3 regions of the Alteromonas sp. WD8-37 genome follow, and region 1 is predicted to be linked to each of the others. Evidence: predicted binding sites of a transcription regulator. Region 1 holds the regulator's gene; each other region holds the start of a gene.
What was found. Region 1 encodes FliA, which starts transcription of late flagellar genes. Its sites were predicted from a motif close to CTAAAGNTNNNNNNNNNNNNGCCGATA; they were not measured.
Positions count from the first base shown of each region.

Region 2: pomA (flagellar motor protein PomA) is a predicted target of FliA. The motif match lies at 8,542-8,568, and genes of this name have one in related genera.
Region 3: ACTUJZ_RS02765 (VC2046/SO_2500 family protein) is a predicted target of FliA. The motif match lies at 3,589-3,615, and genes of this name have one in related genera.

Region 1 is NZ_JBUZOV010000002.1:505,313-516,104, forward strand. It holds gene flhA (flagellar biosynthesis protein FlhA) at 6-2,105, shown strand; gene flhF (flagellar biosynthesis protein FlhF) at 2,135-3,589, shown strand; gene ACTUJZ_RS07725 (MinD/ParA family ATP-binding protein) at 3,586-4,452, shown strand; gene ACTUJZ_RS07730 (RNA polymerase sigma factor FliA) at 4,449-5,177, shown strand; gene cheY (chemotaxis response regulator CheY) at 5,227-5,610, shown strand; gene ACTUJZ_RS07740 (protein phosphatase CheZ) at 5,645-6,397, shown strand; gene ACTUJZ_RS07745 (chemotaxis protein CheA) at 6,410-8,665, shown strand; gene ACTUJZ_RS07750 (protein-glutamate methylesterase/protein-glutamine glutaminase) at 8,732-9,880, shown strand; gene ACTUJZ_RS07755 (ParA family protein) at 9,893-10,669, shown strand; gene ACTUJZ_RS07760 (chemotaxis protein CheW) at 10,666-10,792, shown strand, end outside.
Region 2 is NZ_JBUZOV010000009.1:19,039-29,830, reverse strand. It holds gene ribD (bifunctional diaminohydroxyphosphoribosylaminopyrimidine deaminase/5-amino-6-(5-phosphoribosylamino)uracil reductase RibD) at 1-929, shown strand, start outside; gene ACTUJZ_RS14935 (riboflavin synthase) at 943-1,605, shown strand; gene ribBA (bifunctional 3,4-dihydroxy-2-butanone-4-phosphate synthase/GTP cyclohydrolase II) at 1,623-2,735, shown strand; gene ribH (6,7-dimethyl-8-ribityllumazine synthase) at 2,830-3,303, shown strand; gene nusB (transcription antitermination factor NusB) at 3,313-3,732, shown strand; gene thiL (thiamine-phosphate kinase) at 3,785-4,750, shown strand; gene ACTUJZ_RS14910 (phosphatidylglycerophosphatase A family protein) at 4,750-5,235, shown strand; gene dxs (1-deoxy-D-xylulose-5-phosphate synthase) at 5,298-7,154, opposite strand; gene ispA ((2E,6E)-farnesyl diphosphate synthase) at 7,189-8,076, opposite strand; gene xseB (exodeoxyribonuclease VII small subunit) at 8,131-8,376, opposite strand; gene pomA (flagellar motor protein PomA) at 8,662-9,423, shown strand; gene ACTUJZ_RS14885 (flagellar motor protein MotB) at 9,429-10,364, shown strand; gene ACTUJZ_RS14880 (family 16 glycosylhydrolase) at 10,519-10,792, shown strand, end outside.
Region 3 is NZ_JBUZOV010000001.1:605,123-615,914, reverse strand. It holds gene ACTUJZ_RS02785 (CoA transferase subunit B) at 1-128, shown strand, start outside; gene ACTUJZ_RS02780 (DEAD/DEAH box helicase) at 234-1,583, shown strand; gene ACTUJZ_RS02775 (EF-hand domain-containing protein) at 1,691-1,933, opposite strand; gene trhO (oxygen-dependent tRNA uridine(34) hydroxylase TrhO) at 1,999-2,994, opposite strand; gene ACTUJZ_RS02765 (VC2046/SO_2500 family protein) at 3,086-3,562, opposite strand; gene ACTUJZ_RS02760 (response regulator) at 3,701-5,338, shown strand; gene ACTUJZ_RS02755 (hypothetical protein) at 5,335-5,892, opposite strand; gene ACTUJZ_RS02750 (GAF domain-containing sensor histidine kinase) at 5,966-7,159, opposite strand; gene ACTUJZ_RS02745 (DUF6279 family lipoprotein) at 7,245-8,087, opposite strand; gene ACTUJZ_RS02740 (ATP-dependent 6-phosphofructokinase) at 8,230-9,228, shown strand; gene ACTUJZ_RS02735 (LytR/AlgR family response regulator transcription factor) at 9,240-10,067, opposite strand; gene ACTUJZ_RS02730 (sensor histidine kinase) at 10,064-10,792, opposite strand, start outside.

The DNA.
Region 1 (10,792 bases):
TCCCCATGCAGTTATCAGGTTACCTGCAACAAATCGACAAGAGTCAGCTGCAAAAAATTGCCAGCGGCCTGGGTGCCCCCATCGTACTGCTGGCCATTATGGGCATGGTTATCCTGCCCATGCCGCCGTTTTTACTGGATATCCTGTTCAGCTTTAACATTGCGTTGTCGCTGGTCATCATCCTGGTGGCGGTATTTACCCAGCGCCCCATCGACTTTGGTATTTTCCCGTTAGTCTTGCTGATCGCCACGGTATTGCGTCTGGCATTGAATGTGGCCTCCACCCGGGTGGTGCTGCTGTACGGCCACGAAGGCGGCGATGCCGCCGGTAAGGTTATCGAAGCCTTTGGTGCCGTGGTCATCGGTGGTAACTATGCGGTGGGGATTGTGGTCTTTGCCATCTTGCTGATCATCAACTTCAAAGTGGTAACCGCCGGTGCCGGCCGGATTTCGGAAGTCAACGCTCGCTTTACCCTCGATGCCATGCCCGGTAAACAGATGGCTATTGATGCTGATTTGAATGCCGGTTACATCGACCAGGACCAGGCCCGTCAGCGCCGTGAAGAAATCACTGCAGAAGCCGATTTTTATGGCTCCATGGACGGTGCGTCAAAATTTGTTAAAGGTGACGCGGTCGCCGGCTTATTCATAATGCTGATCAACATCGTGGGAGGCTTGTTTATTGGCATGCTGCAACACGATCTGACCTTTGGCAGCGCAGTGGAGGTGTACACCATTCTAACCATTGGTGATGGCCTGGTAGCGCAAATTCCATCGTTGTTGCTTTCGGTGGCCACTGCCATCATCGTGACCCGCGAAAACGAAACCCAGGAAATGGGTAAAGAAATTCGCAGCCAGCTAGGCAATCAGCAAGCGTTGTACATTGCTTCGGCGGTATTGTTTGTGATGGGGATTATCCCGGGCATGCCGCATGTTGCGTTTTTGGGCTTTTCGGCCATTGCTGGTGGCTATGCGTACTGGCAAACCCGCCAGGCCAAAAAAGCCGAGCAAGAGCCTGCGCCACTGACGCCGGCCAATGGTGAGACCCTTGAAACGCCAGAGGTGAAAGAACTGGGCTGGGATGATGTACAGCAGGTCGACACCGTGGGCTTAGAAGTTGGCTATCGCCTGATCCCGCTGGTCGATAAGTCCCAGGGCGGTGAGCTGCTGACCCGCATCAAAGGTGTGCGTAAAAAGCTGTCACAAGAGCTGGGCTTTTTAATCCCGCCGGTACATATTCGCGATAACCTCGATTTAGATCCTAACGCCTACACCATCTCCATGTTAGGTGTGACCATTGGCGATGCGCAAATCAGCCATGATGAAGAAATGGCGATAAACCCCGGGCAGGTATTTGGTAGCCTGGATGGTCGCGTCACCAAAGACCCGGCTTTCGGCCTGGATGCTGTGTGGATCAAGCCCAATCAGCGTGAGCATGCTCAGACCTTAGGTTATACCGTGGTAGACGCAGCTACCGTAGTGGCCACCCATTTATCTCAGCTGCTGACCAACAATGCCTATCAGTTATTAGGACACGAAGAAGTGCAGCAACTGTTGGATATGCTGGCCAAAACCAATCCCAAACTGGTGGAAGGGCTGGTGCCGGATATTCTGCCGCTCAGTACCGTGGTCAAAGTATTGCAAACCCTGTTGTTTGAAGGGGTGCCTATCCGCGATATGCGCACCATCGTGCAGACCTTGAGTGAATATGGCACCAAGAGCCAGGACCCGGATGTACTGGTGTCGGCGGTGCGTATTTCCCTGAAGCGTTTAATCACCCAGGAAATCTGCCAGGGCACACCGGAAATCCCCGTCATAACTCTGGCGCCAGAGTTGGAACAGATGTTGCACCAATCCCTTCAGGCAGGAGGGGAAGATGGCGCCGGCATCGAACCTGGCCTGGCTGACCGCTTGCAAAAATCATTGCAACAGGCCAGCCAGCAACAGGAATTGTCCGGTGAACCAGCAGTACTGCTGACATCTGGCATGTTACGCCCGGTACTTTCCCGCTTCTTTAAATATTCTGTGGCTGGCCTGAATGTACTGTCGTACCAGGAAGTACCAGATGACAAACAAATAAAAATTGTCAGCTCAGTGGGTCAATAATCTGACGCGGGGCATGAGTAGAGGTTGCAATGAAAATCAGACGTTTTTTTGGCAAAGACATGCGCGAAGCAATGAATGCAGTAAAAGCCGAGTTAGGTGGCGAAGCTGTGATCATGTCCAACCGCAAGGTAGCCGACGGGATTGAACTGGTGGCAGCCTACGACAAAGAACCCGAAGCCAAGCTAGCCCCGCGTAAAGCCCCGGCGGCCAAATCCACCTCAACATCAGGCGGCACGCCCAGCTTAAGCGAAATCATCGGCGATGATGGCCCGGATACATTGCGCGCGCTGTTGGAAAAGCAGGTAAATAAAAATGTTGAGCGTCAGCAGGCTGAACGTGCCCAAGCTGCAGCCCCTCAGCGTCAGCCAGAGCCTCAGCAGCAACAAGTACCTCAGCGCCCGTCACAACAATCAGCGCAACCATCTGCGTCGCGTCAGGCCCCGCACAATGGCTTTAACTTTTTTGACGATGAAAATGAATTAGATTTAGAGCGTTCGCAGTCAGCCCAGGAAGCGCCCACTCAATTTACCGGCCAGCCGGTTGCACACAGCGGCAACACCAGTGAACTGGATGCCATCAAGGAAGAGCTGGCCTCTTTACGTAATGTGCTGCAGTTTCAGGTGGCCGGCCTGATGAACGACAAGCAGCAGCGCCAGAGCCCGACCCAAAGCTATATGATGCAGTGTCTAGAAGGCATGGGCTTAAGCTACAGCCTGGCTGAACAACTGGTGAATTACACACCAAAAGAATACAACGAACGCGAAGCCTGGATTTATCTGCTTAACCTATTGGCTAATCGCGTCAATGTTTCTGGCAATGATATTCTGCAACAAACCGGCGCGGTAGCGCTGGTGGGGCCAACCGGAACCGGTAAGACCACCACTGTGGCTAAACTGGCTGCACGCTATGCGCAAAAATACGGTGCCGATCAGGTGGCGATGATCACTATCGATACCTACCGGATTGCAGCTTATGAACAACTGGCCACCTATGGCAAGATTATTGGCTGTACGGTACGTAAGGCCCAATCCAGTGAAGAACTGGCCGAATTATTGTTCCAGCTGCGTCACAAGCGCATGGTGTTGATCGATACTGCTGGTTTTAGCCAGCGTGACAGCCGCTTGATCAAGCAACTGGCAAAGTTTGACGGTGGCCAGATGCAACCGGTGAGAAAATACCTGGTGGCGCAGGCAAATACCCAATATCCCGCATTACAGCGTATCATTCACGCCTACGATGCAGTGAAATTGGACGGATGTATTTTTACCAAGCTGGATGAATGTTACAGCTTAGGTGAGGTGCTCAGTGTAGCCATTGAACATGCGCTGCCGGTCAGTTATCTGACCGATGGCCAGCAGGTGCCCGAGGATATTAAAGTGGCAGATGCAAAATCTCTGGTCTCTGCTGCGGCAAAGCTTTATAAAAAGTATGGTTTGACTCATACTAGTGCCAGTAATATCGGAAATTCAGCACAGGCAGTATGATTGAAGATCAAGCGAGTAGCTTACGAAAGATGAATCAGTCACGATTAATTAAAGTCATCGCCGTTACTGGTGGTAAAGGTGGGGTAGGGAAAACCAACATTACCCTGAATACAGCCATTTCCATGGCCAAGCAAGGCAAGCGTGTAATGGTATTGGACGCTGACCTTGGCCTGGCCAATGTGGACGTGATGCTGGGCCTGCGGGTGGAAAAAAATCTCGCCCATGTGTTATCCGGCGAATGTACCTTGGATGAGGTACTGGTGACCGGCCCCCATGGTATCAAGATCGCACCGGCCACTTCCGGTACCCAGTCTATGACCGAACTGACACCCACCGAGCATGCCGGGTTGATCCGCGCGTTCAGTGAGTTGCGCTCGCAAATTGATGTATTGATTGTGGATACCGCCGCCGGGATCTCAGACATGGTATTGAGCTTTTCCAAAGCGTCACAGGATATCATGGTGGTAGTGTGCGACGAGCCAACCTCCTTAACCGATGCCTATGCGTTGATCAAAATTTTGAACCGCGAACACGGGGTGTTCCGCTTTAAGATTGTGGCCAACATGGTGCGGGACATGCGCGAAGGCCAGGAGCTGTTTAATAAACTCTCCAAGGTCACCGGGCGCTTTTTGGATGTGGCGCTGGAGTTAGTGGCAACTGTACCGTTTGACGAAAATATTCGTAAAGCAGTGCGCAAACAAACGGCCATTGTCGATGCCTTTCCCGGCTCGCCAGCAGCCCAGGCCATTACCCGTCTGGCGGCCAATGCCGCACAGTGGCCCATTCCGAATCAACCGGGCGGGCATCTGGAATTTTTTATTGAGCAACTTGTCGCCGGCAAAGCAGTAGGAATGCAGCGTTGAACAACAAAGCGGCCGCTTATCAGCAGCAAACCAATAAAGCCCAGCTTGTGGAGCGGCATGCGCCGCTGGTCAAGCGTATCGCCCATCATCTGATGGCGCGTTTACCCGCCAGTGTGCTGGTGGATGACCTGATTCAGGCGGGCATGATTGGTTTGTTAGAAGCGGCCAAAAATTTTGACGGCTCAAAAGGCGCCAGCTTTGAGACTTTCGCCGGTATCCGTATCCGCGGTGCTATGCTGGATGAAATCCGCAAAGGCGACTGGACGCCGCGCTCGGTACATAAAAATGGCCGCGCCATTACCGAAGCCATCAATGAAGTAGAGCGGGAAACTGGCGGCGATGCCCGTGATGTGGACATTGCAGCCAAGCTGGATGTATCACTGGACACTTACCATCAAATGCTCAATGAAGTAAATGCCGGCAAACTGGTGGGCATTGAAGACTTAGGCGTGTCGGAAGATGTGATCACCACCCCGGCTAATCAGGGGGCTGACACCCCGTTGGAAGATTTGATGCAGGGCGCGTTTCAAAAAGCGCTGGCCCATGCCATCACCACGCTGCCCGAGCGTGAAGCGATTGTGCTTTCGTTGTACTATGACGAAGAACTTAACTTGCGGGAAATCGGTGAAGTACTGGATGTCAGTGAGTCTCGCGTCAGCCAGATACACAGCCAGGCAATGCTAAAATTAAAAGCTAAAATGCAGTCGTGGCGTGCCGATAACTAACCAAACCTAGAACGATTTATAATAATTACTATCCCCGGTGGAGGCCATTTTGGACAAAAATATGAAAATTCTTGTGGTAGATGATTTTTCTACGATGAGACGAATCATAAAGAATTTATTGAAGGATCTGGGCTTTTCCAACATCCAGGAAGCGGATGACGGAAGCACTGCGTTGCCGATGCTGCAACAGGGCGATTTTGATTTTGTGGTGACCGACTGGAATATGCCAGGCATGCAGGGCATCGACCTGCTGCGGGCGATCCGCGCTGATGACAAACTCAAGCAGCTACCGGTGCTGATGGTGACTGCCGAAGCCAAAAAAGAACAAATCGTGGCTGCCGCTCAGGCAGGCGTAAATGGCTATGTGGTAAAACCCTTTACCGCCGCTACCCTCAAAGAAAAATTAGATAAAATCTTCGAACGCTTAGGGTAATCCAGCTGTTCTGACAGACACAGAGGAAAACTGGATGTCGACCAATGTCAATGTGCCTATTTCATTAGAAGAAGCGCGGCAGCTTGTGACTTACCTGGAGCAGGGCGATAACGCTGCTGCTCACGGCCTGCTGGAAGCGATATCTACCAAAGAATCCATCGAGCTGTTTGCCGAAGTGGGCAAGCTAACGCGCCAGCTGCACGATGCCTTGAATAATTTTCAACTGGATGAACGCATTGTTGGCCTGGCCAATGATGATATTCCAGATGCCCAAACCCGCCTGACCTACGTGATTGAGGAAACGGAGAAAGCCGCCAACACCACGATGGATGCGGTGGAAGCCAGTATGCCGATCGCCGAGTCGTTATCCGGGCGAATTGACAGCATCATGCCAGAATGGAAAAAGCTGATGACCCGCCAGATCGAGCTGGGCGAGTTTAAAGCCTTATGCGGCGATATCGATCAGCTGTTAAGCGATGCATCATCCGAATCCGATCGTCTTACCGCGCTACTGACCGAAGTGCTGATGGCCCAGGGCTATCAGGATCTGACCGGGCAGGTGATCCGTCGGGTTATCGAGCTGGTCAAAGAAGTGGAAGACAGCCTGGTGAACATGCTGACCATGTTTGGTGAGCCTGAGGTCAGTGCTGCCGAAGCATCGGCAAAACAACAAAAACAAAACGAAAAAGTCGAAGCAGAAGGGCCGATCATGAATGCCGCAGAACGCGACGACGTTGTAAAAGGTCAGGACGATGTTGATGACCTTTTGTCTAGCTTAGGGTTTTAAGGGAGCGGGCTGATGGCGTTTGATTTAGACGAAGATATTTTACAGGACTTTTTGGTAGAGGCCGGTGAGATCCTGGAGCAGTTGCAAGAGCAGCTGGTGGACCTGGAAAATCACCCCGAAGACAGTGATTTGCTCAACGCAATCTTTCGCGGTTATCACACAGTAAAAGGCGGCGCCGGTTTTTTATCGCTGACCGAACTGGTGGAGATTTGCCACGGTGCCGAAAATGTTTTTGATGTCATGCGCAATGGTCAGCGCACCCTGACCCCTGAGCTGATGGACACCATCTTACAAGCCACCGATGTGGTGGTGGCCATGTTTGAAAAGGTCAAATCCCGTGAGCCGCTGGAACCAGCGGACCCGGCCCTGGTGGAGCTGTTACATCAGCTAAGCACCCCAGAAACCCCGGATGAGGCGATTTTTGACAATGCCAGCCGGGCCGGTGCCCAGCCTGCTACCCCGGGCAATCTGGATGACAACCTGCAGCAGGTGGTAGAGCAGACACCGCAAGCTCCGGAAGTGGCAGCGATGTCGCCATCCGCCGGTGGCAGTATTGATGAAATTACCGAAGACGAATTTGAAAAGCTGCTGGATGAACTACACGGCAGTGGCGCGCCCGGGCGCGCCGCCAACCCGGCTGATGCTGTGGCCGCAACCGAGAATAAACCGGTGTCTGCCACCGCCGCGCCGGCCGGTAGCGGGGATGATATTACCGATGATGAATTTGAAGCACTGTTAGACGAGTTGCATGGTAAAGGCCAGTTTCAGGCTGCAGCCGAGCCAGCCCCGGTAGCCACGTCCAGCGCTGCCCCGGGCGGCAATAATGATGAAATCTCAGATGATGAATTTGAAGCGTTGCTGGACCAGTTACATGGCAAGGGCCAGGGCCCCACAGCCAAAGATGCTGAGCCGGCCGCTACCAGTCAACCTACCAAGGCCGAAGATGCTGTGGATACGGCTACCACCCAGGCGGTGAGCGCCGCCAAGCAACAGCAGGCAACCAGTACTTCGACACCTGCCGCGGCCAGTAGCCCGGCACCGGCCTCAGCCAATGCGCCGGCGGCAAAAAAAGAAGACAAAAAAACGGCAGCTACACCACCGGCCGAAACCACAGTACGGGTCGACACCAAGCGGCTGGATCAGATCATGAACATGGTGGGTGAGCTGGTGCTGGTGAGAAACCGCTTACTGAGCCTGGGCATCAATACCAATGATGAATCCATGACCAAAGCCATTGCCAATCTGGATGTGGTGACCGGTGACCTTCAAGGCGCGGTGATGAAAACCCGCATGCAGCCAATCAAAAAAGTGTTTGGCCGCTTCCCGCGGGTTGTGCGTGATTTGGCTCGCAGCCTGAAAAAAGAAATTACCCTGGAACTGGAAGGCGAAGAAACCGATCTGGATAAAAACCTGGTAGAAGCCCTGGCCGATCCCCTGGTGCATCTGGTACGCAACTCGGTAGACCATGGTATCGAGATGCCGGATGACCGTCAGGCATCGGGTAAACCACGCATGGGAACCGTGCGTTTGTCGGCATCACAGGAAGGCGATCATATTTTGCTGAGCATCGAAGATGATGGTAAAGGCATGGATCCCGCCAAATTGAAAGATATTGCGATTAACCGTGGAGTATTAGATGCTGATGCTGCTGCACGCATGTCAGATGAAGATGCCTTTAATCTGATCTTTGCACCTGGGTTTTCAACCAAAACCGAAATCAGTGATATTTCTGGTCGTGGTGTGGGCATGGATGTGGTGAAAACAAAAATCACCCAGCTCAACGGTACCATTAATATCGACTCACAACTGGGAAAAGGCACCCGTTTAGACATTAAGGTGCCGTTAACCCTAGCGATTTTGCCTACCTTAATGATTATTGTCGGCAAGCAAACCTTTGCGCTGCCGCTTGGCGCGGTCAGCGAAATCATCAATATGGATGTCAGCAAGACCAATACTGTCGATGGCCAACTGACCATGATTGTGCGCAAAAAAGCCATCCCGCTGTTTTTCTTAGGCGACTGGCTGATCCGTGGCGGTAAAGCGGTGGACCGCGAAAAAGGCCATGTGGTGGTGGTGCAAATCGGCACCCAGCAAGTCGGCTTTGTGGTAGATGCGCTGATTGGCCAGGAAGAAGTGGTGATCAAGCCGTTGGATGCGCTGTTGCAAGGCACCCCGGGAATGGCGGGTGCGACCATCACCTCAGATGGCGGCATTGCGCTGATCCTGGATATTCCCGGTCTGCTTAAGCGCTATGCGAAGCGCAGCTAAGCATGCGTCAGCACAAGCAGGCAGCGTCACCAGGCAAGCATAATAGTAACAAGGGTGCAGTAAAACATGGCGTTTAAAGTGTTGATTGTGGATGACTCCAGTTTTTACCGCCGCCGGGTTCGCGATATTTTAAATGCTGATCGCGATCTGGAAGTGGTAGGAGAAGCCGCCAACGGCCAGGAAGCCATCGACATGATCAGCCGGTTCAATCCGGATGTGGTGACCATGGATGTGGAAATGCCAGTGATGGATGGGATCAGCGCGGTCAAAGCTATCATGCAACGCCGCCCGCTGCCCATCATGATGTTTTCCTCGTTAACCCATCAGGGGGCGCAAGCCACACTGGACGCGCTGGAAGCCGGTGCGCTGGACTTTTTACCCAAAAAGTTTGAAGACATTGCCGGCGAGCGTCAGGAAGCTGCCGCCATATTGCGCACCAAGGTGCGCTTGCTGGCGCGCCGTGGTGGTGGGATCCGGCGTGCAGCCATGCCTGCCGCGCGTGGGGATGCCATCAGCATGCCCCGCAATGCACCCAAATCGGCGTTTATTCGTTCTTCATCAGTATTAAGCGGCCAGGCCAATGCCCCGGCGGCGCCTGCTCCGGCGCCCGTTACCTCGGTAACCCGTTCAGGCAAATCCTACCGCTGTCTGGCGGTCGGCGCCTCCACCGGTGGCCCGGTGGCGTTGCAAAAATTATTGATGCCGCTGCCGGCTGATTTTGCCCACCCAATCATCTTGGTGCAGCATATGCCCGGCACCTTTACCCAGGCATTTGCCCAGCGTCTTAATAGCCAGTGCAAAATTCAGGTACAGGAGGCCAGCGATGGCGATGTACTTAAAGCCGGCCATGCGTATCTGGCACCCGGTGGCAAACAATTGCGGGTAGTGTCGCGTCAGGGCCAGGCCGTGGTGCAGATTAGCGAAAGCAACGAGGATAATTTTACTTACAAGCCCAGCGTGGATGTGACCTTTGCCAGCCTGCCTCAGTGCTATGGCGGCGATGTGCTGGGCCTGATTTTAACCGGCATGGGCGCCGATGGCCGCGATGGCTGTCAGACGTTGCGCGAACGCGGGGCTACCATCTGGGCTCAGGACCAGGCTTCGTGTGTGGTATATGGCATGCCGCAGGCCGTGGCCAAAGCCAACCTTGCCCACAAAAGCATTGGCATCGACCATATGTCGGCGTGTGTGCAAACCGAAATGGCCACAGGATAAGGATCCGGGCCGGTGAAGATCTGGACAATTGCCAATCAAAAAGGCGGGGTGGGCAAAACCACTACCACCGTGACCCTGGGCGGGCTGCTGGCCACCCAAGGCCAGCAGGTCTTGTTAATCGACACCGATCCCCATGCGTCACTGAGCTATTATTTCGGCATTGATGCCGACCGGATCCATGCCTCGGTGTACGATATTTTTATTAATAAAGCCACCCTTGATGCCGATACAGTGCTTAACTGTCTGTGCCCGACCCGGGTAGATGGCCTATATGTGCTACCTGCCAGCATGGCGCTGGCCACCCTGGACCGCAAGATGGGCAGTGAACCAGGCATGGGCCTTATTTTGAAAAAAGCCCTGGCCACCGTGCAGGACAAATTTGATGTGGCGCTGATTGACTGCCCGCCGGTACTCGGTGTGCTAATGGTCAATGCACTGGCGGCCTGTGACAAGGTGATTGTGCCGGTGCAGACGGAATTTTTGGCCCTTAAAGGGCTTGATCGCATGATGCAGACCCTGGTGATCATGGGGCGTTCGCTGAACAAGCGTTTCAACACGGTTATCTTACCCACCATGTTTGACCGACGCACCAATGCAGCGATTAAAGCCCAGGCCAGGCTGATGACAGACTATGCCGGTGATGTGTATGCCGGCATGATCCCGGTCGACACCCGCTTTCGCGATGCCAGCCAGGCGCAATTACCCGCCTCCGTGGCGTTTCCCAAAGCGCGCGGTGTGCAGGCCTATGCAACATTTTTAGAGACCCTCGTAGAGCAGGCAGTAATATGAGTAAGCACAGTCCGTTAGGCCAGGAAGCCGTGATGCAGGAGTATCTGGACAGTCTGCTGCACGAGCCGGTTGTCAGCGAGACAGTGGCGCAAACCACGGCGCGTTTGTTAGAGCAGGCGCAGT
Region 2 (10,792 bases), on a different contig from region 1:
CTCTGCATCAGGCCGGCGAGCAGGCCCGCGGCGCCACCGCTTATGTCACCTTAGAACCCTGTAGCCATTTTGGTCGCACTCCACCGTGTGCCGATGCGCTGGTGGAAGCCGGTATCAAGCGTGTAGTGGTGGCCATGACCGATCCCAATCCGCAGGTGAGTGGCCGGGGCATTGCCCGGTTGAACGACGCTGGCATTGAGGTGACCTGCGATATAATGGCCGCCGAAGCAGCCAAACTCAACCCAGGGTTTATCAAGCGCATGATGACCGGTAAGCCTTACGTCAGGCTCAAGCTAGCCATAAGCTTAGATGGTAAAATTGCGCTGGCCAACGGAGTGAGTCAGTGGATCACCGGACCTGAAGCGCGCCGTGATGTGCAGTTGTTACGCGCTGCCAGTTGCGCCGTACTGACCGGTAGCGGTACCGCCCGTGCGGATAACCCCAGTTTGCTGGTGCGTCGCGAGCAGGCCCAGTTTCGCCATTATCCATTGGCCCAGCTGCGTCAGCCGGTGCGGGTGGTATTGGATACCAATAGATCGTTACCGGCAGATTTGCAATTGTTTAATGACGGAAAGCCAACGTGGCGGGTAATTGCTGATAGTCTATCGGCCCAGGCAGGCGACTTACCCGTACCCATGGTCGCCGGTCGGCTAGATCTGGCGGCGATGCTGAGCAGTCTGGCCGCCACTAATATTAATGAGGTGCTGGTGGAAGCTGGCCCGGCACTGGCTGGTGCTTTGCTGCAGGCCGGCGAGGTGGACGAGTTGATTGTGTACCAGGCACCGCGCTTGCTGGGTGACCAGGGGCGCAGCATGGTGACCCTGCCGGCATTTACCGACTTGGCGCAAACTATTGAATTATCGCTACAAGCACACATACAGATAGGCAACGATACCAAGCTGACCTATCGGGTTGGCGCGACCCTTTAACCACGAGAAGATTATGTTTACAGGAATTGTGCAGGCATTGGGCACCATTGCCAAACTGGATCGCCGCGGTGACGATATTCGCCTGACCGTGAATACCGGCAAACTGGATATGTCCGACGTGGCGCTGGGCGACAGCATTGCCACTAACGGTGTATGTTTAACTGTGGTGGAACAAGGCCCGGATTATTATTGTGCCGATGTGTCTGCCGAAACCCTCAAATACAGCGGGTTCAAAGATTATCAGAGCGGCTCAAAACTGAATCTGGAAAAAGCCATGCGGCCCACCGATCGGTTTGGGGGGCACATTGTTTCCGGCCATGTGGACGGTGTGGGTGAAATTGCCAAAATCGTTGAACACAGTGATTATGTGGAAGTGTGGGTGAATGCCCCGGCAGAGCTGGCCAAGTACATCGCACACAAAGGCAGTATTACCGTGGATGGGGTGAGCCTGACGGTAAATGATGTAGACGGTGCCAGCTTCATGTTGTGGATCATACCCCATACCCTGCAGGAAACAGTCATTGGCCAATACCGCGCCGGCACCCGGGTAAACCTGGAAGTGGATGTGGTTGCCCGCTATCTGGAGCGACTGATGCTGGGTGATAAAGCGGCAGATAAAAAAGCCTCCAACCTGGACATGGCCTTTTTGGCCGAACACGGTTTTCTAAAAAAATAACCCTACAAGCGAATTTTATGGCACTGAATACAACCCAAGACATTATTGAAGACATCCGCCAGGGCAAGATGGTCATCCTGATGGATGATGAGGATCGTGAAAATGAAGGCGATCTGATCATGGCGGCGGAGCATGTTACCCCTGAAGCCATCAATTTTATGGTCACCCATGCCCGCGGCCTGGTGTGCCTGCCGATGACTCAGGAGCGTTGCCGGCGTCTCAATCTTCCATTAATGGTGGACAAAAACGGCGCGCAGTTTACTACTAACTTTACCGTCTCTATCGAAGCCGCTCGCGGCGTGACCACCGGTATTTCAGCGGCTGACCGGGCTACCACAGTACTAGCGGCAGTCAATCCTCAAGCCAGTGCGTCAGACATCGTGCAGCCCGGGCATATCTTCCCCTTGATTGCCAAAGAAGGCGGTGTGCTAAATCGCGCCGGCCATACTGAAGCCGGAGTAGACCTGGCGCGTTTGGCCGGCTGTGAGCCCGCGGGCGTGATCGTTGAAATCCTCAACGAAGACGGCACCATGGCGCGTCGCCCACAGTTGGAAAAATTTGCGCAAAAGCATGGTATCAAAATCGGTACCATTGCCGACTTGATTGAGTATCGCAACTTAAATGAAACCACCATCGAAAAAGTGGCGCAGTGTCATCTGCCTACCGAATATGGCGAGTTTGAGCTGCACACTTACAAAGATATTATCGACAACCAGGTGCATTTTGCCTTAAAAAAAGGCGATATAGACCCGGCAAAACCAACGCTGGTACGGGTGCATCTGCACAATACCTTAAGCGACCTGCTCGGCTCGACCCGCTCCATCAATCGCTCACTGACGCTGCCTGACGGTATGCGCCAGATTGCTGAACAGGGTGGGGTACTGGTCGTATTGGGCAAAGAAGAAGATCTCATCAGTCAGGTGCAACGCTTTGCGGCCGAAGATCGCGGCGAACAGCCGGCCGGTCAGGCCTGGCAGGGCTCATCACGCACCATCGGTGTGGGCAGTCAAATCCTGGCCTCTCTGGGCGTAGAAAAAATGCGCTTATTGAGCAAGCCAATTAAATACCATGCCCTGTCCGGTTACGGCCTGGAAGTGGTGGAATATGTTCACCCCGAGGGTGAACACTAGCCACGTGGGGCGCGCAGTTGCGCCGAATCAATTCATTTAGTTTGCGTGCAGTTGTGCTATACTGCGCGCCGTTTTTCATCAAGGGTAGAAAGCCATGCAGGTTATCGAAGGTAATATCAGAGCCACCGGTAAAAAATTCGCGATTATTGTCTCTCGCTTCAACAGTTTTGTGGTTGAAAGCTTGTTGGAAGGTGCACTGGACACCTTAGAGCGGCACGGTGAAGTCAGCGATGGCGATATTACCCTGGTACGTGTACCTGGTGCCTATGAGCTGCCTATTGCAGCCAAAAAGGTTGCCGAAAAAGGTGAATTTGACGCGATTATTGCGCTGGGCGCTGTGATCCGTGGCGGCACCCCGCATTTTGATTTTGTCGCCGGTGAGTGTAACAAAGGGCTGGCCCAGGTTTCTCTGGAGTACGGCATTCCGGTTTCGTTTGGTGTTATCACCACCGATTCTATCGAACAGGCCATCGAACGCTCCGGCACCAAAGCTGGCAATAAAGGCGCCGAAGCGGCGCTGGGTGCGTTAGAAATGGTCAATGTCATGGGCGCGCTGGAAAGCCTGTAAGGATAGTTTGTGAAAGTTTCTGCAAGACGTAAAGCCCGTGAATTAGCCCTGCAGGGTATCTATTCATGGCAAATGAGCAAGAATGATATTGCTCAGGTGGAGTTAGCCCTGGCGACCAGCAATAATATGCAGCAGGTCGATATGGTGTACTTCCAGGCCATCCTACGCGGCGTGGCCCAAAATGCCTCGCGCTTTGATGACACCATCAAGCCGTATCTGGGCCGATTGCCTGAAGAGCTCGATCCTATCGAAAAAGCCATTTTGCGCCTCGCCACCTACGAGTTGGTTGAGCGTGTGGATGTGCCCTATCGTGTGATCATCAATGAGGCGATCGAGCTGGCTAAGGTGTTTGGCGCCGAAGACAGCCACAAGTTTATTAACGGCGCACTGGATAAAGCCGTGCGTAAACTGCGCGAACACGAGCGGTAAGCGCAGTCCGCCTCCCGGACTGCAATCTGTTTAATCCATCGAAAAGAGCATCGTGAAAGAGTTTGATTTAATTGGCCGCTATTTTGTCGATGGTGGTTATCAGCGAAAGGACGTTGTGGTCGGTATCGGCGATGATTGTGCGGTGACTACTGTTGCGGCCAATCAGCAACTGGCCACCACTACAGACACCCTGGTTTCCGGGATCCATTTTCTGGCCGACGCTCCAGCCAAATCTGTGGCCTATAAGGCTGTGGCGGTCAACTTAAGTGATCTGGCTGCCATGGGCGCAGAGCCGGCTTGGATTAGCCTATCGTTGGCCATCAGTGAAGTGGATGAGAGCTGGATGGCCGACTTTGTTGACGGCATGTATGAGCTGACCCGCTATTATTCAGTGCAATTGATAGGTGGTGATACAGTGCGTGGCCCCTTATCCATGACCATTACCGCCCAGGGCTTCATACCGCCGGGCAATGAACTTAAGCGCTCTACCGCGCGGCCGGGTGACTGGGTGTATGTCACCGGTCACCTCGGAGATGCTGCGGCCGGTCTGGCAATTTTACAGGGCGAACTGGATGCGGGTGAAGGTGTTCGTGATTATCTGGTTAACCGGCATTTGTACCCTACGCCTCGAGTGGCCGCCGGTACCGCGCTGCGACGTGTGGCCAGTGCCTGTATCGATGTGTCAGACGGCTTTTTAGCCGACCTGGGGCACATTCTTAATGCTTCAGGCTGCGGTGCCTGTATTCAGGTCGATAAACTGCCTATCTCCAGTCAACTCAATGACAGTGTTAGCCCCGATCAGGCCATTGAGTATGCCTTGAGCGGCGGTGATGATTATGAGCTGATCTTTACCGTCAACGAAGAACAGCGCGGTAATCTGGAAACCGCTTTGGCCAACACTGGGATTCGGTTTAGCTGTGTCGGTCAGATTACCGGCCACGCGAAAAAGATTGATTTGAAAAACAAAAATACTGCTTACCCTATCCCGGCTACACGCGGTTTCGAGCACACTGTCTGATGCAGCGCCAATATCGCGAGCGGGTGTCCATGCGAAACCCGATTCATTTTTGTGCGCTGGGTTTTGGCAGTGGCCTGGTGCCGGTGATGCCTGGAACCTTCGGTTCGCTGGCGGCGATCCCCTTGTTGATGTTATTGATTGATGCCAGTGATGGTGTGTTTGCCGGCCTGACGGTACTGGCCACGCTGGTTGGCATTTATCTATGTGGCAAGACCGCCGATGATATGCAGGTTCATGATCATGGTTCAATTGTGTGGGATGAAATTGCCGGGATGCTGTGCACCTTTATTCTAATACCTCTGACCCCGTTGCACCTGCTGGCCGGTTTTGTGCTGTTTCGGCTATTCGATATTCTCAAACCCTGGCCGATTTTTGTGATCGATAAGCGCCTGCATGGTGGAGTAGGGATCATGCTGGATGATATTCTGGCCGGGCTGATGGCCTGTATTTCACTGCACGCAATCTTATTGCTATGGCCGTTTTAATGGCGTATCGGATATAAAAAAACCGGCTCATGGCCGGTTTTTTTGTCTGTACCAACGGGGTATCAGTACGCCTGTACCTGGCGCACGATACCTGCTGTATCCAGGCCCAGTTCGGTGTACATTTCCTGCTGGGTGCCTTGCTCAATAAAGCGGTCCGGCAAGCCTAACTGCAGCACATGGGCCAGGCGTTTATCCTGTTGTAAGAACTCTACCACCCCGGCCCCGGCGCCGCCAGCAATACAGCCATCTTCCAGCGTGACCAGCAAATCGTGGTCATCGGCCAGTTGGCGAATAAGCGCTGCATCCAATGGCTTCACAAAGCGCATGTCCGCCACACTGGCATCCAATTGTTCAGCAGCCTCTAATGCGTAGGGCAGCAAGGTACCAAAATTCAAGATGGCCACTTTTTTGCCTTCGCGCAGCATGCGTCCTTTACCGATTTCCAATGCCTGCATCTCGGCCTGTGGGGTGACACCCATGCCGGCACCACGGGGATAACGCACCGCCGCTGGCTGATTAGCGCGATGACCGGTGAAAAGCATCTGGCGACACTCGTCTTCATCGCTGGGTGCCATGATCAACATATTGGGGATACAGCGCAGGAAGGCTAAGTCAAATGCCCCCTGGTGGGTCTGACCATCGGCGCCGACAATGCCAGCGCGGTCGATGGCAAACAAAACCGGCAGATTTTGCAGTGCCACGTCGTGGATAAGCTGATCATAGGCCCGCTGCAAAAAGGTCGAATAAATTGCCACCACCGGATGCAGGCCATCTTTTGCCAGCCCGGCAGCATACGTCACACTGTGCTGCTCGGCGATGGCCACATCACTATACTGGTCCGGGAATTGCTGGCTGAAGGCCACCATGCCCGAGCCTTCGCGCATAGCCGGCGTAATGGCCATCAATTTGGGATCCTGGCGTGCCATATCACATAGCCACTGACCAAAGATGGCTGAGAAGCTGGGCGCACTGGCTTTGGCTTTGGGCAGCGCATTGTCGGCCGGGTTAAATTTAGGCACTGCGTGAAATTTGATTGGGTCTTGCTCAGCCTGAGGATAGCCTTTGCCTTTGCGGGTGACCACATGCAGCAGCTGTGGACCTTTGAAGTTGCGCATATTACGCAGCGCATCCACCATGGTCCCTACATCGTGACCATCGATAGGGCCGATATAATTAAAGCCCAGTTCTTCAAAGATGGTTCCCGGTACTACCATGCCTTTTAAATGCTCTTCGGCACGGCTGGCAAATTCTTTGATCGGCGGTACATTGCTAAGGAGCTTTTTGCCACCATCCCGGATCTTGTTGAAAAAGTTGCCGGTCAACAAGCGCGCCAGGTGCGAATTCAGCGCCCCGACATTTTCTGAAATCGACATTTCGTTGTCGTTGAGCACTACCACCATATCTTTATTGATATCACCAGCATGATTCATGGCTTCAAACGCCATACCGGCGGTCATGGCACCATCACCAATGACCGATACCACCTTACGGCCTTTGCCTTCTTTTTCGGCTGCAACAGCCATGCCTAGCCCGGCACTGATGGAAGTGGAGGAGTGGCCGACTGCAAACGTGTCGTACTCGCTTTCACCTGGCCAGGGGAACGGGTGCAAGCCGTTTTTCTGGCGAATGGTGGACATTCGGTCCGCGCGCCCGGTAATGATTTTATGTGGATAGGCCTGGTGGCCCACATCCCAAATCAGGCGGTCGAACGGGGTGTTGTACACATAGTGCAGAGCCACGGTCAGTTCAACGGTGCCCAGCCCGGATGCAAAATGGCCACTGGACTGGCTGACACAGGTCAGCAAGTACTGGCGAAGTTCATCGGCCAGGCTTTTGAGTTTGTCCTGAGGCAGCTTGCGCAACTGCTCCGGGGTTTGTGCCTTGGCTAGTGTAGGGTAGTGGGTTAGGTCTAAACTCATTGGTTTTATTCTGTCTTGATGGGCAGCGCTGTTATCAGTGCTGGCGATTTACCATTAAATCGGTGAACGCTGCCAGATAGTCGGTATTGTAGGGTAAACTGTCCAGCGCTTGAAGAGCCTCGTCATGCAGGCGGGCCAGTTCTTGTTTGGCCTGCTCCATGCCCAGTAAGGCCGGGAAGGTATTTTTTCCCAGTCCTTCGTCTGAGCCCTGCGGTTTGCCCAGCGTCTGGGCATCGCCTTCCACATCCAAAATATCATCCTGAACCTGAAAGGCCAGGCCAATAATCTGGGCGAAACGTTGCAGCGCCTGCCGGGCCTCGGCATTGATGCCGGCCACCAGGGTGACCATGTCGACACAGGCCACCAGTAAGGCGCCGGTTTTTAACTGGTGCAGTTGGCGTAAGGTTGTAATGTCGATACTTTTGCCGGTGGCTGCCAGATCAATGGCCTGGCCGCCGCACATGCCACTGTAGCCGGAGGCTCGTGCCAGTAATGCCACCAGTGCCGCGCGTTGTTTACTTGCCTCAGCCGATAACGGCGCATCGGTCAGCACTGTAAAGGCCAGCGTCTGCAACGCGTCGCCGGCTAGAATCGCGGTGGCTTCATTAAAGCGGATATGGCAGGTTGGCTGGCCGCGGCGCAGGTCATCATCGTCCATGGCCGGCAAATCATCGTGCACCAGCGAGTAGCCATGAATGCATTCGATGGCCATACTGATAGCCGTCTGGTCCTGGACCGGCACATCCAGGGTGTTTCCCACCAGGTGAACCAGTAACGGACGCATGCGCTTGCCGCCTGCCAATAGCGCATAGCGCATGGCTTCTTTAAGTTCGGGAGCATGGTCGGGCAGGCCGGCGATCAAAGCTTGCAAACTGTCATCTGTTTGTTGTTTTACACGATGACGCAATGCATCAAAATTCATAATACAGACCTGAAATACAAGGGCCTATGCGGAATGCCGGCCCAGGGAAGCGCGCTATTGCGAGGTGTTATCGTCGGCAAAATCTGCCAGGGTTTCATTACCATTTTCAGACAGCAGCATTTTGACTTTTTGTTCTGCCTGTTCCAGCGCCTGCTGGCTGGCCCGGGATAAGGCGATGCCGCGTTCGAATTTTTGCAGTGCTTCATCCAGTGGCAAATCACCGTTTTCCATCTGGTTTACAATGGCTTCCAGTTCGGCCAGGCTTTGCTCAAAAGACGGGGCGTTGGTTGACTTAGTCACAATAACGGTTCCGCTGTTATGTAGATTAGGCGCACATTAACCGACAGGGCCGGACCGGTCAAATGGTTTGTCCAGTCATGCACTTGTCGCAGGCCGCTGTAGGGTAAAAAGTGCTGTGGAAAATACCTAAGTGAGCGGGTTAACACCGCAAATTGTAAGGCAGAGGTATAGAATTTTCACCAGATGCCGATAGTATACATGACACATTGTGTTCCGGTTACTGTTTAAGTCGGCGCAACACCTTTGGTGTTGTTCGCAACCAAATGATTTAGTGAGGATATTCCTGTGGATTTAGCAACCGTCATTGGCATGTTGGGTGGAATTGGCTTTATTGTCATGGCCATGATTCTGGGCGGAGACCTGGTGATGTTCGTCGATGTTCCCTCGGTGCTGATCGTATTTGGCGGAACCCTGTTTGTAGTGTTGTCACAATTTACCCTGGGCCAGTTCTTCGGCGCCGGCAAGATTGCCGGTAAAGCATTCATGTTTAAAATCGACACCCCGGATGAGCTGATCGAAAAAATTGTTGAGATGGCAGATTCGGCGCGCAAAGGGGGCTTTCTGGCGCTGGAAGAAGCTGAGATTGCCAACCCCTTTATGCAAAAAGGCGTCGACATGCTGGTAGATGGCCATGATATCGAAGTGGTACGTGAAACCCTGATTAAGGATATCTCAATGACCACCGAACGCCACGAGTTCGGTGTGTCTATCTTCAAAGGCATGGGGGATGTGGCTCCGGCCATGGGAATGATTGGTACCCTGATTGGTTTGGTGGCTATGCTGTCTAACATGGACGATCCGAAAGCCATCGGCCCGGCCATGGCCGTAGCCTTGCTGACCACCCTGTACGGCGCGTTTTTTGCCAATGTTATCTGCTTGCCTATCGCTTCTAAACTGCGCAACCGGGTGGAAGAAGAAAAGCTCAATCAAAAGCTCATCCTGGATGGCATCGTTGGCATTGCCGATGGCCAGAACCCACGGGTGATTGAAGGTATTTTGAAAAACTACCTGGCATCCAGCAAACGCGGCGACGCTGACGAGGAGTAAGCAGCATGGCACAACAGGAAGAATGCCCTAAATGCCCGCCCGAAGGTTTGCCCGCCTGGATGGGCACCTTTGCCGACCTGATGTCGCTGCTGATGTGCTTTTTTGTACTGCTGCTGGCGTTTTCGGAAATGGATGTACTCAAATTTAAGCAAATTGCCGGTTCAATGAAATTCGCCTTCGGGGTGCAAAACAAAATCGAAGTTAAAGATATTCCCAAAGGCACTTCGGTGATTGCCATGGAATTTCGCCCGGGTAAGCCCGATCCGACTCCCATCGAAACCATTCAGCAGCAAACCATGGAAGTGACCCAGCAAATGTTAGAGTTTCAGTCCGGCGAGGATGCCTCGGCCGGCGGTCGGCAGAAACAGCGAGGCGAACAGCGCGGTGGCCAGGCGCGGCAAACTGCCAGTGAACAAACATCCTCGGCGCCACAGGCTGCAGATAAAGACAAAGTCGAAGAGATGATGAAAAAGGTGGCCGAGCAGCTGCAAAAAGAAATTTTGGACGGCTCCATTGAGCTGGAAAGCCTCGGACAGCAAATTACTATTCGTATTCGTGAAAATGGCTCGTTTTCCGCCGGCTCGGCATTTTTACAACCACAGTTTAAACCGGTGTTAAAAAAGGTTGGGACAATTTTGGCTGATATGCCGGGCGAGATTGAAATTTCCGGGCACAGTGACGGCCAGCATATCGCCAATGAGTTGTACCGTTCCAACTGGGACTTGTCAGCGCAGCGTGCGGTAGCAGTGGCCGAAGAGGTACGTACGGCCACCGGTTTTGACGAAAAACGCATGAAAGTGGTAGGCAAAGCAGACACCCAACCGCTGGTGGAAAACCCGCAAACCTCTTCGGAGCGGGCGCAAAATCGGCGGGTCGAAATCAGCATCAATCAGGGCAAGCCTAAAATTTCCAAGCCCATTTCTGTATTGAGCGACGAGTAACTCTATTGCAGGGTTACTTCCACTGTGCGGTGCATCTTGAGATACAGCGTACAGCGGGTTTGTCGACCAACACCGTCTTGTTCACATTCACCAATTAGCCTGCCCGCAATGGCGCGGCAACTGCGCACATCAAAACAAACAAATAATCAACAAGTTGTTTACATTAATTCTGAAAGCGCTTACATTGCTCGTCGCATTGGCCGATAAACTCAACGCTGGGACGCCGGCACGGAATTTTAAAGGTAAAGGTATGTGGATGAAGCAAAACCTCGTGAGAAAAGCAGTTGTTTTAGCAATAGGCGGTATCATGACTCAGCCAGGGTTAGCCGCTGTATGTCAAAACCCGACCCCTGTATGGCAAGATGAATTTAACGGAACCGAACTGGATACCAGCAAGTGGGAGATCATGCTTGGTGATGGTTGTAGTT
Region 3 (10,792 bases), on a different contig from region 1:
TGGAAGTCAAAGACGGCGCTTTTCATTTGCAGGAACGGGCACCGGGTGTGTCAGTGGATGATATTCGCGAAAAAACCGCAGGGAAACTGGTGGCCGAGGGCGACATTCCCGAAATGCAGGTACAGTAGCTACCGTATGCGGCCGGCAGCAGCGCCCGGCCGCGCTTTTGCTCCTTTAATTTCACCCCGCCTTCAGGGATAATGTGCCCATTATTTATTAAAAGGCATGCACTCTTGCACATCAGCGATCTTCCTGTTCATCACAAAATCATTACCAAGCTGCAGGCAAAAAGCTTTGAGACTCTGACCGAGATCCAGCAACAAACCATAGCGCCGGCTATCAGCGGCAAAGACATCATTGCGTCCTCGCAAACGGGTTCAGGCAAAACTCTGGCATTTTTGATCCCGCTGGTGCACCGCTTACTCAGCCAAAAAGCGCTGAGTAAAAAGGATCCGCGGGCACTGATTTTGGCGCCAACCCGGGAGCTGGCTAAGCAGGTGTACGTGGAAGCTAAAAGCCTGACCAGCCAGTTGAACATCGGCTGTGCTCTGGTGGTAGGTGGTGAAAATTATAATACTCAGTGCAATGTACTGCGTAAAAACCCGGCCATTGTGGTGGGCACTGCCGGACGAGTGGCTGATCATCTGCTGGATAAAAGCTTTTTCTTAAATGGCCTGGAGCTGTTGGTGTTTGATGAGGCTGATCGTATGCTGGATTTAGGTTTTGCTGCGCAGCTAAATATCATCAATCAGTATGCCGATCACCGTAAACGGCAGACCATGTTATTTTCGGCCACGCTGGATAACCTGGAGCTAGCGCATCTGAGCCGCTCGTTATTACGCGCACCTGTGCGTATCGCGGTGGGCCAGGCCAGTGCCGCGCACCAGGATATCGAACAGCATATCGTGCTGGCCGATCATGTGGAGCACAAAGATGCTCTGCTGGCGCAGATACTGGATGAACAAGACTACAATCAGGCTATCGTGTTCACTGCTACCCGCGAAGACACTGACCGGCTGTGTGCTCTGCTTAATGCCCATCATCGTGAGGCGATTGCTTTGCGTGGTGATTTACCGCAAAACCAACGCGCCCAGATCATGAGTGAATTTAGCCGTGGCCAGCATTCGATTCTGGTCACCACCGATGTGGCTTCCCGTGGCCTGGATTTGCGTAAGGTTGGCCTGGTATTTAACTATGATTTGCCCAAGCAAGCCGATGAATATATTCACCGAATTGGCCGTACCGGCCGTGCCGGTCATAAAGGCACCGCCATTTCATTGGTCGGGCCACGAGACTGGCGTAGCTTTGAGGCAATCCGGGATCAGGTCGACTATGCGCTGGAAGCCACCAGTCACGAAATCCTGCCGGCTAAGTTTACCGGCAAAAAGCCCAAACGTACTTCGGCGCCGCAGACGGATTCCGAGTCTTCAGCCAAACAGGCTCAGCGCCCGGCGACAAAACGTCAGCCGGTCCGTAAGCGCCGGGTGGATACCACGGCTGGGGAAGATGTGGGCAATCTGCCGATAAAGCGTAAAAAGCAGGTGGACCCATCCCTTGATCAGGATGACGAAGACGAAAATTGATCACTGGCGCTCAGTTTTCGTCTGGGCGCCAGACATTCACCTAAAAAAAACTGCACCCACAAAAAAAGCCTGCAATTGCAGGCTTTTTGATATCTAGACAGACTAGCTTAATATTCCCACCAGCCTTCCTGCCACCAGGAAAGAAACTCGTCAAAATCAATGTAGCCGTCATCATTGCTGTCGATTAGCTTAAAGCCTTCTTCAACATGACTGGCTTTGGTTTTGGGCGACAACACTGTCAAAAGTTCGATAAATTCCGGCAGGTCAATCTGACCATTACCATCGCGGTCGAAAAAACTAAAATCGCTCTTTATTTCAGCAATTTTTTCTTCTGAAAGTTGGGCGTTCACTGATTATCCCTATTACTCACGGCTAAATACAATAAATTCAGTGTAACGCCCTCAATGCTGGCTGTCTATGCTTCTTTTTGCTTTGCCTGCAGGGCGCGTTCACGCTGTTCCTGCGCTTTTTGCAGACGGCGCTTTTCCATGGCTTCGCGGGCCTCGGTGCCCACATGCTCTTCATTACGTTGCTTGGCTAGCTGCACCTGTTTTTCACGCTCACGAAACCGCGCCAGTTGCTCTTCAGAGTGGGTACCATAGCAATGCGGGCAGCTAACTCCAGCTTCATACTGAGCCGACTGTTTGTCTGCTTCGGTAATTGGCAGGCGGCAGGCATAGCACGCTTCATACTGGCTTTTTTCCAGCTGATGATTCACCGCCACCCGGTTATCAAACACAAAGCAATCACCTTCCCACAGCGACTGTTCCTGCGGCACATCTTCCAGATACTGCAGAATACCGCCTTCTAAATGGTAGACCTCTTCAAAGCCCTGTTCTTTCATATAGGCGGTGGATTTTTCACAGCGAATGCCACCGGTACAAAACATGGCCACTTTTTTATGCTTAGACGGGTCCATATTCTGTTTTACATAATCAGGAAACTCGCGGAAGGTTTTGGTTTTAGGGTCCACCGCGTGCTTAAAGGTGCCGATATCAATCTCATAATCGTTACGGGTATCGACCACAAATACCTCAGGATCGCTGATTAGTGCATTCCAGTCCTTAGGCTTCACATAGCTACCCACTGTCTTGCGTGGGTCGATCCCTTCCACACCCATGGTGACAATTTCTTTTTTAAGCTTGACCTTGGTGCGGTAGAACGGCTGTTCTTCATGCAGCGATTCTTTTACTGAGATCGGATTAATACGGGCATCCTGATTCAGCCAGGCCAGTAAGCCATCGATGGCATCACGGGTGCCTGACACAGTACCGTTGATCCCTTCAACTGCCAGCAGCAGGGTGCCTTTGATACCCAGCTCTTCCATTTTGGCCTGAAGCGGCGCACGTAATTGTTTAAAATCTTCCAGCGCAACAAATTTGTACATTGCGCAGACAACATATTGAGACATAGATTGAATAACCTTTGCGAGTTGGAACGTAAAACCAGTGCAAATTGCGGCGGCGAATATAGCAAAAAATGCCGCTGATGGCCAGGCCAGCCTAGGCCAGCAAGGCGCTCGAGCTTTTTACAATGTCATCCAACAGGCTCGGATCGGTAGGTACCGCTGCTGTGGCCAGCGTGTGTTGCAGGCGGCGCTGGGTGGCATAACTGCAGTTCGCCACAACCTCAGGGGTTAAGTGACCAGGGTTATCATGGCTGTGTAGCGGGTCGGGATGCATGGCCCGCCACAGCATCAGACTGGCTGTGTCACCACTGGCCACTAGCTGGCTGTAGCGATTAACCGCGTCGATACCGGCGCTTGCTGTGTGCGGCGCGCGCCGGTAATAGTTGGCCGGTAAGCTGGCCGGTTGCTGGGGTGCCGGATCGGGCGCAAACCGTGCGGCCTCACCACCGGGTTGCAGGTGCATGGCCAGAAACAAGGCAAATTGTGACGGATCCCCGGTAGCCCGGTTCAATTGACCGTGCCAATCCAGATTGCCTTTAAATACCGATTCGGGCGATACTGCCTGTGTCACAAATTTCTCCTGCTGCTCTGGGGTTATATCGGTTTTGCCGCTAAAATCTTTAATACAGACTGTCGGCTTTCGGTACTGATCCGCTTACCAACGGCATTCTGAGAACAAAAAGGACTGTTTTGTTGTACGAGCTTATGTATGAATTATGCTGATAAACGGGTGTTGATTGTGGAAGACCAGCGCCCGTTTTTATTGTTGCTACGCGGGTTAATGAATTCCATGGGTGCCACCGAAGTGGTGACCAAGTCATCAGCCGAAAAAGCCCTGGCGGTGTGCCGCAAGCAAGCCTTTGATGTGGTCATTGCCGATTTGCATTTGGGCGCTGATCAAAAAAATGGCTTTGAGTTTGTTGAAGAACTGCGTACCCGCCAGCTCATCCCGCCCAGTGCGGTGGTGGTCATTATCAGCGCCGACAGTGCCCGGCCTGTGGTATTAGGCTCCATTGAGCGGCGCCCGGATGATTATCTGATCAAACCCTTTTCCCAGGCGCAGCTTAAAAGCCGGCTCAACCGGGCATGGAAAAAGCGTCAGGCGTTGCTACCGGTGTTTCGTGCAATTGATGAAGGCGATCGCCCTACTGCGATAGCTGCCTGCCAGGCGTTGCTGGCCGAATCGGGCAGCTACACACACACTGTGGAATTGTTACTGACCGAACTGTATTGGCAAACTCAACAATATGAACAAGCTCGGGATGTGCTGGCCCCTTACCAAGGGCAGGCCCAGTCGCAATGGATGCAGATTGCCTTAGCCCGCACTTATTTGTACCTACAAGAGCCAGACCAGGCTCTGCAATTATGTGATAACGTGCTGGAGCAAAATCGCTTTAGTGCCGATGCCTACGACATTATTGCCGGGGCCCGCATGGCCAAAGACGATGGGGCTGCTGCCATCGAGGCGATCAACCAGGCCATCAAGTTGTCGCCCTATTCCCTGCCCCGTCACCTTACTGCCTGTGATATTGCGCGCCAGCACCGTGATTTCGAACTGGCCAGTACAGCCAGCGGGGCCATCTGGCAGTTGTCCAAGCGCAGTGTGCATCAACATATTGGTTACTGGTGCGGCTATATTCGCAGTATGCTGGATGTGGCTGAATTTGCCGAGGACAAACGGATCCGAAATCGCTATCAGCAGGATGCCATACTTCATTTGCAGCGCGGTCGTAACGATGAAGTGGTCCAGCGCTTAAAAGACGATGTCGACCTGACTATTTTTGAACAGATGATGATGGCCCGGGTAGCCACCATAGATGGTAAACTGCAGGATGCACGTCAGGCCCTGTATGACTCTCAGGATGATATCGCCAGCCGCTATGACCAGTGCCCGCCGGTGTATGTGCCCGATCTGGTAAAAGTCATGCTAGATTTGGGTGAATACGATGAAGCCCAGCCGTTGCTGGCGCAGGCCAAAGACAGCCACAGTCAGTTGGACGCGCCCGGCCTGGCCGCCATTGAACATAGTGCGCAGCAAGCCAGCGCCAGACATGCCTTGTATTTGAAGCACAACCGCCAGGGCATAGCGCTTTATCAGCAAAACAAATATGAAGATGCCCGAGTGGAATTTAGTCTGGCCCAGGAGCATGCTCCGGTAAATACCGGCGTAGCACTTAATCTGATCCAGTGTATTTTGAAGCTGCATCAGCAACAAGGGGCCTGTTCTGCCGAACTGATTGCCGAATGCCGCCGGCTGAACAAATGGCTGCGGGATACGCCCTTACGGGCCCATCATCAGGAAAAGTTCGACGATTTAAAAGACGAGTTGGCCGCGCTGTTGAATTAAACTGCTTTTTTGCGCCCTGCATGCTGCAAAGAACGTAAAGCCGCCGGCATTTGGATATTGACGCTTTTTTCCAGCGTTACTTCCGGGTTGATTTGCTGGACTGCCTGCACTACTTCACGCAGGCTACAGCCATAGTGGGTCGATAATTCATAAAACTTACCATCCAGAGTCACCAGGCCCTTATGCAATAACCCCGGCCCTTTAGGTGACATATTGCGGCGATATTCAAAACAACGGATATGCTTTACCGGCACACAAAAGCTGCGCTGCGGATCGTCCGGGTAAAATAACGAAAAATTTTGTTGGGTCAGACAGATTTCAAATTTTGCCGGATGTAATTTGAGCCAGACAATCAGTGCGATGAAAAGCGCAGCGATGGCAGCAAGAATGGATGAGGAGATAATCACAAAACCACTGGAGACTGGCAGCTCAGCCAAATACCACAAGACAATCAGGCCGCCAATGTAGGTTAGACAGCACAAAGCAATGTTGCGCAGAATCTCGGCCTGGTGCTGTCGGTTGCGGGAAAAATGATAAATAATTTGTTCACTCATGGTGCTACATCTGTACGCTGCCTGTACTTTGAGTATAGTGCGAGATCTGTCTAAGCGTACAAATTTTGCACCATCAAGCTGTGGAGGTGTGCTCCGGCGTCAGGTCGGCTCGAAAGGTAAAGCGGGTCTCATGCTCGTCAGAGCCCACTGTCAGTACCCCCTGGTGGGCTTTGGCAATTTCCGCTGCAATAAATAACCCCAGTCCTAACCCTTTGGCATTACGCTGACCGGCTTCGCGCCAGAATGGCTCAAAGATATGACGCATTACTGAATCTGGGATGGGTGTGCCGCCGTTAGCAACTTCAAGATGCAAACTATCTTGTTCCAGCCAGGCGCTGACCTGCACCGGTTGAGCCGGATCGCCATGCACCAGTGCGTTGACCAGTAAATTCGACAACAGCTGACAGATGCGCGCTGGGTCACAAAAAAAGCGACCGCTGATGGTGATATCGGTTTCTACACTGTGGTCAGGATATAAACTGGCCAGCTCCGATACCGTATGTTTCAGGTAATAGGCAAGCTTGTCGGTGGTGGTACAGGTCAGCGGGATCCCACTGCCCATTTTACCGTGGGTAAAATCCATCACATCACTGATCAAACGTGAGATGCGCCGGGAGCTGGACTCCATCTTGGACAGCACTGCTGCAGCCTGGCCTTCACTGTGTTCTTTTAACAGCTCGATCCCCATTGAAATAGAAGAAAGCGGGGTGCGCAAATCGTGGCCGAGCACCGCAATGTATTGCTCGCGTAACTTAGCGGTTTGTTGCTCATCCAATAAGGCTGTCTCCATCGAAGCCAGACGCTTGCCACTGTCAATCTGGCACGAAATCAGCCCGGCAAAAGAGCTGATCATGCTTTTGAGTTTATCGGTTTTGATTTTATTAGGCAGGGGGTCCAGGCCACACAGTGTGCCAAAAAATTCACCTTCGCTGGAATAGATCGGATACGAAAAATAACTTTCGATACCAAACATTTTTGGCACCGGGTGATCGTGATACACTGGATCGGTGGCGGTCTCATCGATAAAGATCGGCTTAGAAGAGCGCCGCACCTGATCACACATCGTGGTAGTGATGTCCAGCTCGTCACCCGGCTGTAAATTAAACTCGATGTTATCGAGCACAGCACAGGTGGTCCAGGTGGTGTCAGTGACTCTAGCCACACAGACAAAGCGTAAGTTGGTCGCATCTGCGATCATCTGCATTATATGTGGCACAGCGTCTATGGACTGTATCGCCTGCACATCCTGCTGGTGAGCTTGGTTCATACCTGCTGCCTGAACTACGATGAAAAAAATGGTAGCGTAAGTATACGGTCTCTGCCTGTACAGGTCGACCTTAGTCTGCTACACATCACCGCAAATCTTCTATGGTTTCCAGCCAGTTATCCACTTTGTCCAGTAGATGCGCTTTTTGGTCGGCATTTAAGGTTTGTACCAGCTCAGTAGTCAACTCCAGCGACAATGCGCGATTGCTTTCGCGTAATGCCAGGTACTCCTGGCTGCGATACGCATCAGGCTCCATCATCAGGCGGGTCATCTTGTCGACAAAGCGGGCTTTATCGTCGCGCTGGATGAATAAACGCCGCGCCGCATTTTGAATGGCACGCCGGTATTCAATCCACAGTAAACCGGAGCGCTGAAACTGCGGTGCATAGCGGCCAATAATCCGCTCCTGAGTATCGGTCAAATCTCCCATGCGGTCTTCGAATTCCTCTTCGACCTGCTCGATAAGATCTTCTTTTAGCTCAGCAGCACTTTTGTCGCGACGCTCCAGAATTTCCTCTTCTTCCTCACGATTTTCTTTTTCCAGTGCCGCAAATAAATAAATAACCTGCTCATCGGTCAGCTCACTGGCCAGTTCGGCCAAATCCGGGGCCAGTTTGACACGCAGGGTTTCCACGTGCTGACGGGCCTGCTCCAGATGATAGGCAATGGTTTGTTTATCCAGAGCATCATTTTTAATATGCGCCCGCAGTTGCTGTAGCTGCTCCTGATAGGCTGGCAATTCTTTACTGCGGTGCCAGTCAATCCAGCGGGCTAAATATGCATCAAATCTGTCTTCCTGGTGATCCGACAGCTCCACATAATCGTCCATATACCAATAGATCAGCCAGTCGAGGTTGTCGTAAGCTAATTTCGAGGAGCAGCCCATTATCGACAGGCTAGCGAAAACAATTAACAGCCACTTTTTCATGCATCTTCCTGAAATGAGTTTAAAGGTGGTTTTAACCGGCGCACCGTGCGCTGGCCAGCGGTTTAAGTATCAGCGTGTACGCTAAGCTATTTGTAGCATATACAAATTTTGCCATTAATATTGATCAAAAAGGTTTCAAATTGTGAGCAAACACATTGGGGTGTTGACTTCCGGCGGCGATGCCCCGGGTATGAATGCCTGCCTGCGGGCTATTGTGCTGGCAGCTGACCGTGCTGGTCATCAGGTATCGGGATTTTTACGCGGCTACAACGGCTTGCTGGAAAATCAAAGTAAGGTTCTGACCTGCGAGCGCATGCATAACATTTTACAAGCCGGCGGGACCTTGCTGCATAGTGCCCGCTGTCAGCCATTTTGCACCCCAGAGGGGCGGCAGAAGGCGGCCGATAATCTTACTGCCGCCGGCATTGATACACTGATTGTTATCGGTGGGGATGGCTCATTTCGCGGGGCTCACGCTCTGGCTGATATGTGGTCCGGGCAGATTTTAGGGATCCCCGGCACCATCGACAATGATGTGGCTGGTACCGATGCGACCATCGGCTACTACACCGCCATCGAAACCGCCATGTCGTCGATTGATAAGGTGCGCGATACCGCCGATGCCTTTGACCGGGTGTTTTTAGTGGAGGTGATGGGCCGTCATGCCGGCTTTTTGGGTTTGAATGCCGCCCTGGCCTCTGCCTCTGATTTTGCTATTTTGCCGGAACTGTTTACTGAACCTAAAGAATGCTTAGAGCAAATCACCCGGCAAATCACCCAGCGTCAGGAAAAACGGGGCGCGGTCAGTTACGTTATCGTGCTGGCTGAAAATGTCTGGCCTGGCGGGATCCATGATTTGTGTGACCAGCTGGCCCATGCAAGTAAGATGGAAGTGCGCCCGGTCACCTTAGGCCATGTGCAGCGTGGCGGCTCACCAGTCAGTCAGGACCGGCTGCTGGCGGTTAAACTGGGCACCTATGCAGTGTCACTGGTGGGAAAGCCAGACACTGACGTGATGGTCGGCATCCACAATCATGCTGTGGTTACAGTGCCCTTATCCCAGACCTGGGAAAACAGTAAATCACTGGACACCGCGTCGGTGGACACCATGCAAACCTTGATGAACCAGCGCTATGTATAGCGCTGGCAGGGTCACAACTTCATTGCCGCCTTGACTTTATCACGGTGGCTGCGGCTGACTTTAAGTTCGGTGTCATTTTGTAAAATCAGGTGGTACTCACCACTGATATGACTGACCAGCTTCTTAACAAAACGAATATTGGCGATGGCCGAGCGGTGCACCCGCACAAACCATTGCGGGTTGAGCTCTTGTTCCAGCTCTTTCATGGTTTTACGCATAATATGCATGCCATCCAGCGCATGCACACACATATAGTCGCCGGCAGCATCAATCCACTGAATATCCTGCACAGCCACCCGGGTCACTTCGGAACCATCTTTGATGGCCAGCACTTCTGGGTACGGTTTGGTATCGATGGCTTCGCCGCTAGCCAGCTTTCGTAAAATTTCTTCGCAATCATCACCGGTCAGGTCCGCTACCAAACTGGCCAGTTTACGGGACTGCACATCCTGTTGCTGGCTCGACAAATGCTCGCGTACTTTATTCAAGGCTTCCACCAGCCGCTCATCGTCGGCCGGTTTAAGCAAATAATCCAGCGCATGCACATCAAAGGCTTTAATGGCATAGCTGTCGTAGGCGGTAATAAACACAATCAACGGGATGGGCTGATTCAGCTCCCGCAGTTTGTGAATTACCTGAAAACCATTCAGGCCAGGCATCTGAATATCTAAAAACACCAGGTCCGGGCGATGCTGGGAAATAGCTCCCACCGCATCCAGCCCGTTCTGGCACTCACTGACCACAGACACATCATCATAACGTTCCAGGCGTGCACGCAAACCCCGGCGGGCTAACGGCTCATCGTCCACAATGATAGTTTGTATAATGTGTTCACTCATAATTTGGATTCTTTTACTTCATAGGGGATACGTAATCGTACCCTCACGCCGGTGGGCTGATTATGCTCAATTGAAAAGGCAAAGTTGCGCTGATACAGCGACTGCAGGCGCTCGCGGATATTCACCAGCCCCACGCCATTTTCGCGGGATAACTGGCCATCCTGTATATCGGCACCCGGGCCGTTGTCAGCCACATCCATTAGTAAATCATTGCCAAAGCTGCGGGCCGAAATGGCAATTTTGCCGCCCCGCTCCATTTTAGATATGGCATGCTTTATGGCATTTTCAATCAATGGCTGCAAAATCATGCTGGGCACCAGGGCATCTTCGCAGCCCGTGTCAATATTCCAGTCCACTTCCAATCGATCATCAAAGCGCACTTTTTCTATATCCAGGTATAGTCTTAATGCTTTCACTTCCTGGCTCAGTGGCACTCGCTTGATAGGGTCATTATCCAGCGAATAGCGTAAAAAGTTGCTCAGCCGAGACACCATCGCCTCAGCGGTGTCATTTTCTTTAAGTAAAATCAGGGTTGAAATTGCATTGAGAGTATTAAACAAAAAATGCGGATTAAGTTGGTAGCGTAACATCTTGATATGCGCCTGGTGCGCCATGGTGCTGGCCTTCAACGCATTTTGTTTTTCTTTTTGCAGCATCTGAAAGTTTTTGATGCCAAAATACATGCCGGACCAACAGCCCACCATAATCATCGAATTGATGGTATT